DNA from 2 places in the Ureibacillus chungkukjangi genome. Region 2 is predicted to be linked to the other one. Evidence: riboswitches for the same ligand, from Rfam matches in the RefSeq annotation. Region 2 holds a riboswitch; the other holds the start of a gene.

Region 1 (8,085 bases), 820 kb from region 2:
ATAAAAATTTTTTTCGTTTCATAAAAACACCTCGATTCTTCATTAGTATCTAACATTCGGCTGACACTATTCACCAATATTATAATTGTATCACTATAACTAAGTTTTTAATAAAGATAAGGGATGATTTGCCAAACCTTTGATTAATTTACGAAATGAAGCAAGGACAGACAGCATTATGAAAATGAGGATGATTATTATTATATTACGCAAGTATCATTCGAAGGGTTCATGTTTGTGACTTGGATAAGTGATGTTGGTAGATTGCTTGTGAATGCGAATTATTGAGGAATCATGGTAAACTATAGAATGGAATTTGAAAATTGTAAGAAGGTGAATATAAATGGGGAAAAAGAGAAAGCAAGGTCAAAATCAGAGCCAGGGCGGTCAAAGACAAAATCAGGCTGCGAAAACTGATGATGGTTTAACTTTACAGGACCAACTAAATGACGATGTTCTAGCAAAGCTTAAAGAAGCGAAAAAAAGCTTAGTTGAGAAAGAGCAGGCAAAGGAAGAGGAACGCCAAGCAAGACTAGTGTTCGAGCGTAAACAAAGAGAGAAAAATATGAGCTTTGAAGAGCTTTTAGATAAGTACGGCGATCAGGGCTCGAAGTTTTAAAGGAAAAGCAGCACTCATTTTATTTGAACGAATGAGTGCTGCTTTTTTATTTACTTCTTTCTTATTGAGTACGTAATGATAAGAACGATAAACCACGCTGGTGTAAAGAGTAGTGCTGTTCTTGTTTCTTCTGCAATAAACATGATTATAAGTACTCCAACAAATAGCGTTAACACGGCATAGTTGATAAAAGGTGTGAGTGGCGCCTTGAAAATCGAGTTTCTGTGTAAATCTGGGCGAATTTTTTTGTAGCGAATATGTGAAATCAGAATTATGCTCCACACCCAAATGAAGCAAATCGCACTAACTGTCGTTACAATGCTAAAAGCTGAGTCAGGAATCGCATAGCTTAAAAGGGCACCGATTGATACAACAATAGAAGATAGGAAAAGTGCATTTGACGGGACTGCGTTTTTATTTAATTTTCCTAATGGTTTTGCGGCTTGCTTATTATTGCTTAAGTTAAATAGAATGCGGCTTGTTGAGAATAAGCCACTGTTTCCGGCAGATGCGGCTGAAGTTAACACAACAAAGTTAATAAGGGCTGCAGCAATAGGAATTCCGACAAGAGCGAAAATCTGAACAAATGGGCTGCTAGTGGCGCTTAGCTCAGTCCATGGCTTGATACATAGGATGATAAAGATAGCCCCTACGTAAAACAGTAAGATCCGAATTGGGATTTTATTGATCGCAGATGGAATATTCTTTTTAGGGTTTGCAGTTTCGGCAGCTGAAACACCGACTAACTCAACCCCAACAAAGGAGAACACAACCATTTGGAATGCAAATAAAAATCCGGTAAATCCGTTCGGGAAGAAGCCGCCATGCTCCCATAGATTACTTACGGAAACGGTTCCTGTGTCAGTTTTGAAGCCGATAACTAATAGGATAATTCCGATTACGATAAGTGCTATGATTGTAATGACTTTAATCAATGAAAACCAAAACTCTAATTCTCCAAATAGCTTTACAGTTAGTAAATTCAAGCCTAATAGGATGATTAAACAAATGATTGCTGGAACCCATTGCGGGATGTCAAACCAGTATCTTACGTATAAGCCAACTGCGATAATGTCAGCCATGGCTGTCATTATCCAGCAAAACCAGTATGTCCACCCTGTAATATAGCCAGCCCATGGTCCAACGTACACTCCTGCAAAGTCGGTAAATGATTGATAGCCAGCATTTGAAAGCAGTAATTCTCCTAAGGCTCGCATGACAAAGAAGAGTGATATCCCGATGATTAAGTACACGAGAAGGATGGATGGGCCAGCTTTTTCAATTGCTTTCCCGGAGCCTAAAAATAGGCCAGTTCCGATTGTGCCACCGATTGCGATTAGCTGTACGTGGCGGTTTTTTAAATCTCTTTTTAGTTCTTGCTGTTCTTCCATTTTTTTGCCCCCTATAAAGTGAGCGGTAATGCCTTTGGTTTCGAAGCATGCGAGTAGGGAGGGGAATATTACATATGTAGATCATCGGAGAATTATCCGCCAGCTTTTGTGAATTATCCGCCAAGATGTGGCCGAAATCCGCCAGCTTTTTCAAAATATCCGTCAAATCCCTAAACAAGCTTCAAAATCATTTAAAACAATAGCTGAAAAATAAAAAATGAGATAGGAAAATAGTTCTCCCATCTCATGACATTAAAAAAATAACAAAAAGAAAATAGTAAAAAGCATTATTCTACAAATAAGAATAATCCTGTTTCTATGTTGTTACCTTTTCTGTCCTTTTGCCTGAGATTGTGAACCCTTCGGCGTCGCAAAATAATGCGATCTCTCCAGAAATTGCTCCTGCTATAGTCATCCCATAGCAATCACCGCTATTAAATTTATCTCTACTGAACTCTATATATGAAACGTCCTAGTAGAGCGATCAGCAACCTGCTGATATGTGTCATTATATCAAAAAAGTAAAGACGGTCTAGTAGTTTAACAAAAATAAGATTGTTAAGAAAAATGACAAAATAATGATATTGAACAAAAAAGAGAACATAACATAGAAATGTTACATTCTCTAATCGCTCGCACTATTAGCTCTTAATGAGGGACTTTTTATTTTTTGATAGAGGACATATCCAATCTTAAAGACAATGAGAAACGTAATTGCCCCGGCAGTATCCAGAATTACATCGTCGAAAATACCTGTTCTTCCAGCGATAAAGGTTTGTCGGAATTCGTCAAGTGAAGCAACTATAAATGTAGACAGGAGCGCGCAAATTACTGAAAATTGCACTTTGAACTTGCGATACATTAAATAAAATAGAATGGCAATACAGCCATAGCCGACAAAATGTAGTCCTTTTCGAACTAGGAATTCGATGAAATAGTAATAGCCACGAGTTTCAACTGAAATGGTTTTCCCCCAATAAGTTACTTCAATCTTGCTCAATAGATTATAGAAAGGCTGGTTGCCTAACGTTTCCTGTAAGGTTGGTACGATTGTTTGCTGTTCGTAGGTCATACTTGATACACAAAATAATAAAATTAATACGGCAATAATTATGAAGAGATATTTTTTCATCGGTGCTCAGAATAAACTTCTTTCTTAGTAATTTGGTCAATTGGTGAAAAGTCTTTGATTGTTTGTGAATTTTCGTAGGCCCTCAGATTATCCAGGAATTGCTGCTTTGAGCTAGCTCCAATTACAGTTGATGCGATAGCTGGGTGGCTTAAATTGTAAGCGATGCTAAGTGCGTGAATATCCTCGTAAGCATCCTGCAATTCTGTTAATGTCTTTTGTAATTCTTCCTTAGAGTAGGTTTGATAGCCATTTGAGTTTTCTAGTCGTTTTTGCCACTCATTTGTCAATAAACCCTTTGCAATGGAGCCTCGAGTCACAACCGATGCATTCGTTTCTGAAATTTCGTCAAACCATTCTTCTGCGCGGCGATCTAAAATGCTATATTGCATCATATTGGATATACCATGGCTGCGTTCTAGGAAGGATCTAAACACGTTTGGACGAATAGAGGAGATGCCGTATTGTCTAATATAGCCTTCTTTTTTCAGCTGCTCAAAGGTTGAAATAATTTCATCCCAAGGGTCATCAATAGTTCCACCATGCAGTTGATAGACATCAATATAATCCGTTTTCAGACGCTTTAAGCTCATTTTCACGGCGTTTTCAATATGTGCAGGGGATGGATCCCAATGCCAGCCATCTTCGCCAGTATTCCAGCGGTTTCCGACTTTCGTTGCAAGCACGATATCGTGACGGTGAGATTTTAAAAGCTCTCCAACAATTTCTTCGTTTATCCCTTTGTCGTAAAGGTCTGCAGTATCGAAATAGTTAACCCCTGATTCAAGGGCTGTTTCTACAATTGGTTTTGCGTCAGCTAATGAAGTTGGAAGGGACATGCAGCCTAAACTGATTTCTGAAATTTCAATATCACTGTTTCCAAGCGTTCTTTTTTTCATTACATAACCCTCTTTCCTTCAAAGAAATTCTTCACTAATGGTACAATGAAAACAATAAATACGACAAGCGAGGGCATTTGAAATGAAGAAATTTGAGGAAAAATCACTACATTCAACTCCAATCTATGCAGGTAAGGTTATTTCATTGAAGGTCGATGATGTTTTATTGCCAAATGGAAAGGAATCAAAAAGGGAGATTGTAAACCATCCTGGAGCAGTTGCCATTATTGCGATTACAGCTGAAGGTAAACTCGTACTGGTGGAGCAATATCGTAAAGCGCTTGAGAGATCGATTATTGAGATTCCAGCTGGTAAGTTAGAGCCAGGGGAGGCCCCAGAGCATACAGCAAGACGAGAATTAGAGGAAGAAACAGGCTATGGCTGTCATAGTCTAACGTATTTACAAACCTTTGCAACGTCGCCTGGCTTTGCGGACGAAGTGATTCATTTGTTTGTTGCCCAAGATTTATATAAAATAGAGGCAAAAGCAGAGCTTGATGAGGATGAATTTGTGGAACTATTAGAAGTAACGGTAGAAGAAGCAGAGGAAATGGTGAAAGAGCAAGGTATTTTTGATGCAAAAACAGCTTTTGCTGTCCTATGGATGAAAGCAAATCAGTAGAAGTAGTGATTTTTTGTAAATAAAAGACATAAAAGAAGTATAAAAGTTTGGTTAGAAAATATGATAGATTCCATTAAAAATCTAAACTATTTAAAGAGTAATAATGATAGAGAACGAGCATAAGCTGTAACAACGAAAGGAGAATGCTTATGTTTCGTTCGGTCTTATTTATCCAATACGCTATCATTCTAGCAATCAGCTTTGTCAGTGGTGTCATCTGTTTTCAAGTGTTTCCATTGGACAAGTCCATGAAATTAATAAGCTTTATTGATCCAAGAGTACTTGATATAACAGATATATCGATTTGGGGAACGATTGTACCGCTTATTGCTTGGATGGTGCTGGTGTTATTTTTTGCAACTCATCCCTATTTATATGTCCTAGCAAAATTAGTTGTTGGCGTAAAAATTACATTCTTTGGATTTAGCTCAGTGTTTCTATTAACACAGCAGGAGTCGCTGCTAGTGTATAGTATTTGGTGGTTTCCGTTTCAATTGATTTATTGCTTCCTGCTCTTTATGCTTTGCTCCGTTTACGCAGCTAAAAAAGTAGGCCCAAACAAGAAATATGTCTTTTCACAGAGACTATTTGTTACAGTTTTGATAACACTATCCGTCATTTGTGTAGGTGAAATTGTGTCAATCTCATATATTCTACCTAAACTTTGACAAGTCTTATAAACAAATTTTAGTAGATTCGTACCGAACTGGCGGTAAATAGTGCACGAAAATGCTCGTTTCGTTTGTTTGCATGAATAATTCATCCCTCTCTTGTAATAGCTTTTACTCATTTGTTATAATAGAATGAGTTTAGGAGGGCGTCGTATGGAAAGCCGTATTGATCGTATAAAAAAGCAATTGCATAGTGCTGGCTATAAACTGACGCCACAGCGTGAAGCGACAGTTGCAGTGCTATTAGAACATGAAGAAGACCATTTGAGTGCTGAGGATGTCTATTTATTAGTAAAAGACAAAGCACCAGAAATCGGGCTCGCAACAGTTTATCGAACTTTAGAATTATTAACTGAATTGAAAATTGTCGATAAAATTAATTTTGGCGATGGGGTATCCCGTTATGACCTTCGACAAGAAGGCGCAAAGCACTTCCATCATCACCTTGTCTGTATTGAATGTGGGGCAGTAGACGAAATTCAAGAAGATTTGCTTGAAGATGTTGAAGGCATTGTTGAAAAACGCTGGAACTTTATTATCAAGGACCACCGTTTAACATTCCATGGTATCTGCCACAGATGTCATGATAAACAAGAAGATCAATAATTAAAGGATGTACAATTCGTATTAAGCGCGAATGTACATCCTTTTAATTTTGTGCGGGGTTGGGGGAGTTGTGTGTGTACCAGGTACACACACAACTCAAAAACAATTCACAATAGTCCGGGTGCCAGGTACACACACAAATCAAGAACAATTCAGAATAGTCCGAGTGCCAGGTACACAAACAATTCAAGAACAATTCAGAATACACTAGGGACCGGGCACACATACAATTCTCATACAATTCTCATACAATTCTCATACAATTCACGGGCTATTGATTGCTTGTGGAGTTTTGGAAATATATCTATAGTTAGAGGTAGAAGGATAGGTGATTTTTTTGCGGGATGCGAAGGAAGCAATTTTGGATTATTTACATTTTTTACAGGTGGAGCGACAGCTGTCAGCGAATACGTTATCGTCTTATCGCCGAGATCTTGAAGGCTATGTGGAGTATTTACATAAAGAAGTACAGCTATCAAATTTAAAGCAAATCGAACGGACACATATATTACTACGCCTTGAGGCATTAAGAACTCAAGGGATTTCGGCAAGAACGATTGCACGACATATTTCGTCTATTCGTTCTTTCCACCAATTTTTGCTGCGGGAAAAACTAACAGAAACGGATCCGACGATTCATTTGGAAATGCCGCAAATTGAACAAAAGCTGCCAAAGATATTATCAATAGAAGAAATTGATATGTTAATTGGAGCGCCAAATCGAAGTAAGCCACAGGGTGTTCGGGATGTAGCAATGCTGGAGCTGCTTTATGGGTCAGGAATGCGTATTAGCGAGCTTATTGGCTTAAATTTAGAGGATGTTCACCTGACAATGGGCTTTGTTCGTGTATTCGGAAAGGGTGGTAAAGAGCGAATTGTGCCTCTTGGGAAGAGTGCCATTTCTGCTATTGATGCCTATTTGCAAAATGCCCGCTCAAAATTACAGGGCAATTATCCAAAAACCGATGCATTTTTTATAAATCAACGAGGAAAACGTTTAACAAGACAGGGTTGTTGGAAATTATTAAAAGAGCATGCTACAAAAGCAAATATACAAAAAGAAATTACGCCTCATACATTACGTCATAGCTTTGCGACACATTTAATCGAGAATGGGGCGGATTTGCGAGCGGTACAGGAAATGCTTGGTCATGCAGATATTTCAACTACACAAATTTATACACATATTAGTAAATCAAGACTTTCAGAGGTTTATAAGCAATTTCATCCCAGAGCATAGGGTAGCCTAACTATTTTCCTCATCTGAATTTGCAACTTTATCAAAACGAAAGAAAAATATATTTGTAAGATGTCTGACCTTTGTTTAATATATAAGGTGTGGAAATTTCATTCAAGAAATGTAAAAGAAACCAAAGCTATCAGCAAAACGAATTTGTTGGTAGCTTTGTACAATGAACACGTGTTGACCTGAACTTATAGGGGAATAATGTGTAGGCGTAAAACTGCTCATTTTCTCCGGAGTTAGTTGAAAGAGGAGGACATATATTATGAAACCGTTTAAAAAAATACATGTTGTTGTAATGGACTCAGTTGGGATTGGCGAAGCCCCTGATGCTCAAAAATTTGGGGATGTGGGTGCTGATACTCTAGGACATATCGCTGAAGAAATGAAAGGGCTAACAATGCCAAATCTTGGGGATCTTGGCCTTTCAAATATTCGTGAAATTAAGGGTATTGAAAAAGTGACTGAGCCAAAAGCGTACTACGGTATGATGCAGGAAGCTTCTGTCGGGAAAGATACAATGACAGGACACTGGGAAATCATGGGCTTAAACATTGACAAACCGTTTAAAGTTTACCCAGAAGGATTCCCTGCTGAGCTTATTCGAAAATTAGAAGAAAAAACTGGACGTAAAGTAATCGGGAATATCCCTGCAAGTGGAACGGGTATTATTGATGAGCTAGGTCCAGAGCATATGGAAACAGGTGCAATTATCGTTTATACATCTGCTGACCCAGTACTACAAATTGCTGCTCATGAGGAAATCGTTCCTTTAGATGAGCTTTATAAAATCTGTGAGATTGCTCGTGAGCTAACACTTGACCCTGAATTTTTAGTTGGCCGTGTAATTGCTCGACCATTCGTTGGAACTCCAGGGAACTTCACACGTACTTCAAATCGTCATG
Region 2 (8,085 bases):
TAATTGGTTTACGAGGATGGTTGTTTTCGTTTCTTTTGCCAATACCATCTGCCAGCCTCCCTTAATAGATAATACATCTAGTATAATCTACTTTTCTCAGAGCCACAACATATAGTGCTCGAGAAAATAGATTAACACTAGATGTAGATAATTTATTCACTAGAAAAGATTACCTTATAAAAAATATCATTTCAAGGGCTTGATTTTTTTAAAACTAGTTAAACTCCTTTAAATTAAAGACTTTTAACTCTATAAAAAATTTTCTGGTATGCAAGAAACGTACGTTCTTATTTTTTAAAATTCCATTCATCAGTTAAATATTTTGTTGCTTCGAGATTTTTTACGTATTGCATTTGTTCTTCAGTTAATTGATATGGAACTAGCTCAATATCCAATGCCTGCTCAAATCCTTCTTTAAATGCCTCAATACATTGCGAAATTGTAATTTCCTTATCAGTCAGTCTATTAATCGCAACAGCCTTTTCTGGGAGCTTCTGACGCATTTTTTCCTTTGCTTCTGCTGACGAAAATTTAAAAACAGATAAAAGCTTTTCTTCATCAAGATCTAGCAGTATCGCTCCATGCTGTAAAATAACACCTTTTTGGCGAGTTTGAGCACTTCCCGCTACCTTTTTTCCTTCAACAACTAATTCGTACCAGCTCGGTGCATCAAAGCAGACCGCGCTTTTTGGTTTCTTTAAGTCTTGCTGCTTCTCTTCTGTATCTGGAATACTAAAATAAGCATCTAAGCCTAAATTTTGAAAGCCTAGTAATAGTCCTTCACTTAGTACTCGATAAGCCTCTGTCACACCAGCAGGCATATCAGGATATTGCTCATTCACAATAATACTGTAGGTTAACTCACTTTCATGTAATACCGCTCGTCCACCTGTAGGGCGTCTAACAAAGCCTAGCTTCTGTTCTTTTATAATCTCTAAATCGATATCCTTCTCTGCACTCTGGAAATAACCAATTGATAGAGTTGCAGGATTCCACTCATAGAAGCGGATTACCGGAGGAGTTTCACCTTGACTATGTAAATCAAGCAACGCTTCATCTAAAGCCATATTATATGATGGACTACAAGGTCCTGAATTTATAAAATACCATTTTGATTTCATTTCATCATCTCCCTTAGACACTAAATATCATTTTATCAAACTGATTGGACTAACGCCACTTTCTCTTTTATAATGGAATATGAAGAAAGAAAGGAGAAATATTGCAGTGACTGTACTTTATACAATTGCTATCATACTAGGTGCTATCATCGTATACGTTCTAGTAAATACACTGCGTCTTAAAAAAGCAGTGACAAACTTAGATCAAGATCAATTTATACAAGGCTATCGAAAAGCACAGCTAATTGATGTGCGTGAAGTGAAAGAATTTGAAGCGGGGCATATTTTAGGTGCACGTAATATCCCTTCAACTCAACTTCGCCAACGCTATAAAGAAGTCCGTCCAGATCTACCAGTCTACTTATATTGCCAAAATGCAGGTCGTAGCGCACGTACTGCACTTTTCTTAAAGAAAAAAGGCTATAATCAGGTTTTCCAATTACAAGGCGGTTTCAAAACTTGGTCAGGTAAAGTAAAATCAAAAGCTTAAGCAAATTTGAAAAACACAGCTCAGGTTATAAATAATCGAGTTGTGTTTTTTATATTTGCTTCTCACCTTCTAAAAACTGAGGAAACTCAAATTGCGAGATTTCTCGCCTAAAAAATGATTCAAAATATTTATTTTTCACTTCGCATTTAGCATTTTTCTATCCCACAAAAAGATGAAAAGAGCGTTATCCTCCAAAGATAAAACACGAGTTTCTTCCTATTATATAGTCACATTAGTTACCAGTGTTTCAAATCAACATACAAACCTACTATTTGCATTTTAATATATGTTGTGTACTGTCATTTTTTTGATAATTATCAGCAACAAAGAAAAAGACGCCTCGTTAGTCGAGACGTCTAACTCTATTAGCCTTCGATTTTAGTATAACGAAGAATAGGTGTACGAGCGGCACGCGTTTCATCTAAACGGCTGATTACTGTTGTATGTGGTGCTTCTTGAACGATTGAAGGATTTTCTTCTGTTTCTTTTGCGATTTGAATCATTGCATCACAGAAAGCATCTAAAGTCTCTTTAGATTCTGTTTCTGTCGGCTCAATCATCATTCCCTCTTCAACATTCAATGGGAAATAGATTGTTGGTGGATGGTATCCAAAATCTAGTAAACGTTTAGCTATATCCAACGTACGAACGCCCAATTTCTTTTGACGACGGCCAGAAAGAACGAATTCATGCTTACAATGGCGATTATATGGTAGGTCAAAGTAAGACTCTAGACGACGCATCATATAGTTTGCATTTAGTACAGCATACTCAGTTACCGCTTTTAAACCATCCGGTCCCATTGTACGGATATAAGTATAGGCACGAACATTAATACCAAAATTCCCGTAATAAGGTTTTACACGACCAATTGTTTGAGGTCGATCATAGTCAAAATGGAATGATCCATCTTCTTTTTTCACTAGTACTGGTTTAGGTAAGAAAGGAATTAAATCCGCTTTTACACCAACTGGACCTGAACCTGGTCCACCACCACCATGAGGTCCTGTAAATGTTTTATGAAGGTTTAAATGCACACAGTCAAAGCCCATATCCCCAGGACGTGCTTTACTCATAACAGCATTTAAATTAGCTCCATCATAATAAACCTTACCGCCAACACCATGAATGATTTCAGCCATTTCTAAAATATTTTCTTCGAATAACCCTAAAGTATTCGGGTTTGTCAGCATTAAAGCTGCTGTATCTTCACCAACAACACGACGTAAATCGTCTAAATCTACTAAACCATCTTCGTTTGATTTAACAGTGATAGTTTCAAAGCCTGCAACAGTAGCTGAAGCTGGATTTGTACCATGAGCAGAGTCCGGTACGATTACTTTATTACGATGACCTTCACCATTTGCTTCATGGAACGCACGAATCATCATTAATGCTGTCCATTCACCATGTGCTCCTGCTGCTGGCTGTAATGTCACTTCATCCATTCCCGTAATCTCTACTAAAGAAGTTTGAAGCTCATAGAGTAATTCCATTGCACCTTGTACAGTTGCTTCATCTTGTAAAGGATGTATGTTAGCAAAGCCTGATAATCTAGCTACATTTTCATTTATTTTCGGATTATATTTCATCGTACAAGAGCCTAATGGGTAGAAACCAGAATCTACACCGTGATTACGACGAGATAATGCCGTATAGTGACGCATGATATCAAGCTCTGCCACTTCTGGTAATTCAGCAGCTTCTTCACGGACAAAACCTTCTGGTAATAGTTCTGTTAAATCAAAATCCTGCACATCTAATTCTGGTAAGCTATAGCCTACTCGACCTTCTTTGGATAATTCAAAAATGAGTGATTGATTTTCGTTATGCATTGTAAGCCCCCATTTTCTCAACTAATGCGTCGATTTCTTCTTTTGTACGTAGTTCTGTAACTGCTAGTAACACATGGTTTTCCAGCTCAGGATAAGTTCTGCCTAAGTCAAATCCACCAATAATTCCATCTTCAATAAGCTGTTTATTGATATCCGATACAGCCTTATTTGTTTTCACTACAATTTCATTAAAATGGGCACCCTGGAAAGGTACTGTGAAACCTGCTGCTTCGAAAGCGTTTTTCGCATAACGTGTTTTCACAATATTTTGCTTTGCCATTTCTTGAACACCTTTTTTACCAAGAGCTGTCATTGCAACTGATGCTGCAAGAGCTAATAGAGCTTGGTTTGAACAAATATTAGAAGTAGCTTTTTCTCGACGAATATGCTGCTCGCGCGCTTGTAAGGTTAATACATAGCCTCGACGCCCCTCCTGATCGACCGTCTCACCTACCAAACGACCTGGAACCTTACGCATCAGTTTCGTTGTCGTAGCGAAATAACCACAGTAAGGACCACCAAAGCTTTCTGGAATTCCAAATACCTGTGCATCCCCAACGGTAATATCTGCTCCTAATTTACCTGGAGGTGTAAGGATACCTAAAGCAAGAGGATTTGCGGAAACGATAAATAATCCTTTTGCTTCATGAGTGATGTCACCCAGCGTTTGAAGATCTTCAACCTGACCAAAGAAGTTAGGATATTGCACCATAACGCCTGCTGTATTATCGTCAATTAGCTCTTTTAATTGCTCGATATCTGTTACTCCATTGTTTGTTGGTACTAGAACAATTTCGATTGATTGTCCATATGCATATGTAGCCACTACATCACGATATTCAGGGTGGATTGCTTCAGAAACTAATAGCTTTTTGCGACGAGTATGACCTGCTGCCAGCATACCTGCTTCTGCTAAAGAAGTTCCTCCATCATACATTGATGAGTTTGCAAGATCCATTCCAGTTAGTTCCGCAATCATTGTTTGGAATTCAAAAATTGCTTGTAATTCCCCTTGTGAAATTTCAGGCTGATATGGTGTGTATGCAGTATAAAATTCAGAACGAGAAATAACATGGTCAACAATAACAGGTTTATAGTGATTGTAAATACCAGCACCAAGGAAGGAAACATTTGAATCAGTGTCTTCATTTTTAGCTGCAAGCTGTTTTAACTCTTTTAGTAAGGCAGATTCTGATTTTGCTTCTCTAATATTGTATAACCCTTGGAATCTAACACTCTCAGGGATATCTGAAAATAACTCGTCAACACTTTCCACACCAATTGTTGCTAGCATATCTTTTCTGTCTTGTTCTGTCATAGGAAGATAACGATGTACCATTTTATTAAGCCTCTTTTCACAATTTATTTTGAGCGTTTATAAAAAGGAGTTGCACATGTGTGCGCCTTCAATTTTTTGTTGCGAATCTCTATTTCTAGCTCTGTATCTAATTGAGCAAATTTTGCATCAATTAAGGCTAAACCGATGTTTCTTTTTGTTAATGGCGATTGAGTTCCCGTAGTAATCTCACCGATTTCAACGCCATCTTTAAATACTTTATAGCCATGACGAGGAATCCCTTTATCAATCATTTCAACACCAATAAGCTTTTTAGCTAAGCCATTTCCCTTTTGAGCTACTAATGCCGCTTTTCCGATAAAGTCGCTCTCTTTTTGAAGCTTTACCGCAAAACCAATTCCTGCCTCTAGAGGTGAAATGTCCTTTGAAAGCTCTTGACCATAAAGTGGCAGGCACGCTTCAAAACGTAAGGTATCACGGGCACCTAACCCAGCAGGTACAACACCTTTGTCTTTTCCAGCTTCTAGAATTTTTGTCCAAAGCTCAACGATTGCTTGAGGCTCACCGTAAATTTCAAAGCCATCTTCCCCTGTATAACCTGTACGTGAAAGTAATACGGAGTTACCCGCAATCACTGCGTTTTCTATAAATTTAAAATATTTCAAAGAGTTTAGGTCTACATCTGTTAATGTTTGAAGCACTTCTTCAGCTAGTGGACCCTGTAATGCAATTTGTGCATATTCCTCGGATTTGTTTGTAACCGTTACTTCACCTTGAACCTGAGCTTTCATCCAATCAAAATCTTTCTCAATGTTAGCCGCATTCACGCACAATAAGAATTTCTCATCTTCAAGTCGATAAACTAATAAATCGTCGACAACTCCACCATTTTCATAGCACATTGCATTATACTGTGCTCCACCAATTTGAATTTTGGAAATATCATTAGTTAGTAAAAATTGTAAATATGCCAGTGCATCTTTACCTTCTACAATAATTTCACCCATATGGGATACATCGAAAAGGCCCGCGCGATGACGAACAGCGTCATGCTCATCTTTAATGGAAGAGAATTGGACTGGTAAATCCCAACCTCCAAAATCAATTGTTTTCCCGCCGCTTTTTGCATACTCATCAAATAATGGCGTTCGCTTTAATTCATTTCCCATTCATCATGTCCCCCTAGTATTATCCATAATTTGCACAATAGAAAAACACAACTTAACACAAATCGGCCAAGTTGCTGTCACATTATTCGTGGATATCTTTTATAACACTTCCAATCCGCAAAAAAAGGACAGACGAATCCTCTTTAATCCTGAGGAATCCCCTGTCCTTGCACCTGAAAGTTACACCAAATCGATATACACTTTTTGAATCGATAATTGGCTTTCCCCTTTGGTGGCTGAATCAAATAAAATCGAAACAGCACTCTCCAGAGATGCGTCCTGTACGAGTCTTTTTGCCTGAGAGATTCATAGCTCTTCACTACTTGCTCCTTCGGCGACGCTCTTCACGTTCTCTCCCCGCACAATCATCCGCGCAAATATTCTAAATTCAATGTACAATATAACATCTCTTGGCTATATCCTAACATTGGTCATTATGAAAAGGCAATCTTTTTTTAATCCAACTTTAAAAACGAACATTCAAAAGAATAAACATATAAATCATTCGCCTTTTAAACGATTCACCTGAAACCCAATATATTCAACAATTTGACGTAGTGATCGTCCCTCTGTCAATACTCGAATATGATTAGCAGCTCTATAGAATTTTCTTCTCGTTTGATACAGCTGCTCTAGCTCTTCTTTAGTTGAACGCTGCACAATTGGTCGATTCTTATCATTTTTGATACGCACATAAATGTCTTCGAATGTTGCATCTAAAAAAAGTACCAATCCGGAATGACGCATGATTTTGCGATTTTCTTCGCTCATTGCTACACCACCGCCTGTTGCAATGATACATGCTTCATCTCGGAAATTCAGAAGAAATTCTGTTTCTAATGCTCTAAAATAAGCTTCCCCGTACACTTCAAATATCTCAGGTATTGACATTCCTTGCTGACGAACAATCTCATGATCCATGTCGTAATATGGTAGTCTTAAAAAATAACTTAGCCTTCGTCCGATAGCGCTTTTACCACATCCCATGAAGCCTACTAAATATATTTTTCGCATGCTATCACCTTCTTTGACTTTCCAAAATCTTTCTACTACTTACTACCAATTTCCTTCAGTAGGTTTATCGTAGCACGAACATTGGCGAATTCCAATGAATTATACACCAATTTTTGCGATTGGTACGATAAACAATAGAAAGTAATAAAAGAAGTTGTTATGAATAGTAACATTATAGCAAGCATAAAGGTTCCACCACTCTCATTACGTACTATTTTGAACAAAGAACCTCCTCTCCTTTTCTATACCATTATTAAAAATTACTGATATCGTCATATATTGGCCATCCCAAGTAAACCAAGCATTTTGAATACCGACTAATAAAGGAGTATTTCCTTGATTATTAACTATTAGCCTAAGGACATCTCCACTACGGTTTATTTTCTTTACTCCACTAGAATTTGTGTAGAAGATTTCCATGGATTTGGTGTCATTTGATAATTTTATCTCTCGCACATTTAGCACTAATTGCTGGAGGTCATTTACAAAAAGCTCCCAGGCTACCTGATTATTTGAAAGCTCCGTTGTGTTCATTTGCTCAATCCAAATTAGGACGGCTAGCATGATTTGAGATAGAAGAACAAAGACTGTAATGGAAAAGAGTGCTTCAATAAGTGTATAGCCTTGGCTGCTTTCAATTAGTCTCCGGTTCGATTGATGCATTTAACTTGTTCTCCACTTAAATTTTCAAATTGGACACAAATTTGTTCCCCATCATATGTCCAATGAAATTCTTTTAGTTCTATGGTTTTGCTGCCAGCAATTTTCGATTGTGCTTTAATTTGTTTTGCTGCATCCAATGCTGTTTCTGAAGCATGCAGCTCTAATTTTTGGTTATATAAAGAAGACTTCAACTGGTAGCTTAACGGAATCAAAGAGCCGGCTATGATTAAAATAATAGCTACCGTCAATAAAGTTTCAACAAATGCTATTCCTTTACAATTCAACTAACCTCATCCGCCCTTCCTTTATATAAATAATCAAATTTGTTTGTCCAAAGGGCGTATGAAATTTTATGGTACCAAAATTGGATACATCACCACTCGGGTAAACCATGAAATGTTTAAGATTACTAGTCATATCAACCTTTATACCTTGTGGGATTTCTCTTTCAAACAATATCTCTCCTGAGAAAATCCCATGCCCTTTATAATTATTC

The links. A riboswitch is a leader RNA that binds a small molecule or an ion and turns the genes downstream of it on or off. The one in region 2 is predicted to bind glycine.
Region 1: linked by a shared signal. The riboswitch ahead of LG296_RS07440 (amino acid permease) and the one ahead of gcvT (glycine cleavage system aminomethyltransferase GcvT) in region 2 are both predicted to bind glycine.

The regions. Positions count from the first base shown of each region.
Region 1 is NZ_CP085009.1:1,517,211-1,525,295, forward strand. It holds gene LG296_RS07430 (alpha/beta hydrolase) at 1-22, opposite strand, end outside; gene LG296_RS07435 (YqkE family protein) at 344-619, shown strand; gene LG296_RS07440 (amino acid permease) at 670-2,010, opposite strand; glycine riboswitch at 2,334-2,413, opposite strand; gene LG296_RS07445 (VanZ family protein) at 2,636-3,142, opposite strand; gene LG296_RS07450 (aldo/keto reductase) at 3,139-4,038, opposite strand; gene LG296_RS07455 (NUDIX hydrolase) at 4,121-4,660, shown strand; gene LG296_RS07460 (hypothetical protein) at 4,810-5,328, shown strand; gene LG296_RS07465 (Fur family transcriptional regulator) at 5,485-5,937, shown strand; gene xerD (site-specific tyrosine recombinase XerD) at 6,275-7,177, shown strand; gene deoB (phosphopentomutase) at 7,446-8,085, shown strand, end outside.
Region 2 is NZ_CP085009.1:2,334,215-2,342,299, forward strand. It holds gene LG296_RS11560 (vitamin B12-dependent ribonucleotide reductase) at 1-48, opposite strand, end outside; gene LG296_RS11565 (biotin/lipoate A/B protein ligase family protein) at 288-1,121, opposite strand; gene LG296_RS11570 (rhodanese-like domain-containing protein) at 1,228-1,611, shown strand; gene gcvPB (aminomethyl-transferring glycine dehydrogenase subunit GcvPB) at 1,977-3,446, opposite strand; gene gcvPA (aminomethyl-transferring glycine dehydrogenase subunit GcvPA) at 3,439-4,785, opposite strand; gene gcvT (glycine cleavage system aminomethyltransferase GcvT) at 4,809-5,912, opposite strand; glycine riboswitch at 6,188-6,281, opposite strand; gene LG296_RS11590 (shikimate kinase) at 6,414-6,926, opposite strand; gene comGF (competence type IV pilus minor pilin ComGF) at 7,131-7,589, opposite strand; gene LG296_RS11600 (hypothetical protein) at 7,565-7,837, opposite strand; gene LG296_RS11605 (prepilin-type N-terminal cleavage/methylation domain-containing protein) at 7,863-8,085, opposite strand, start outside.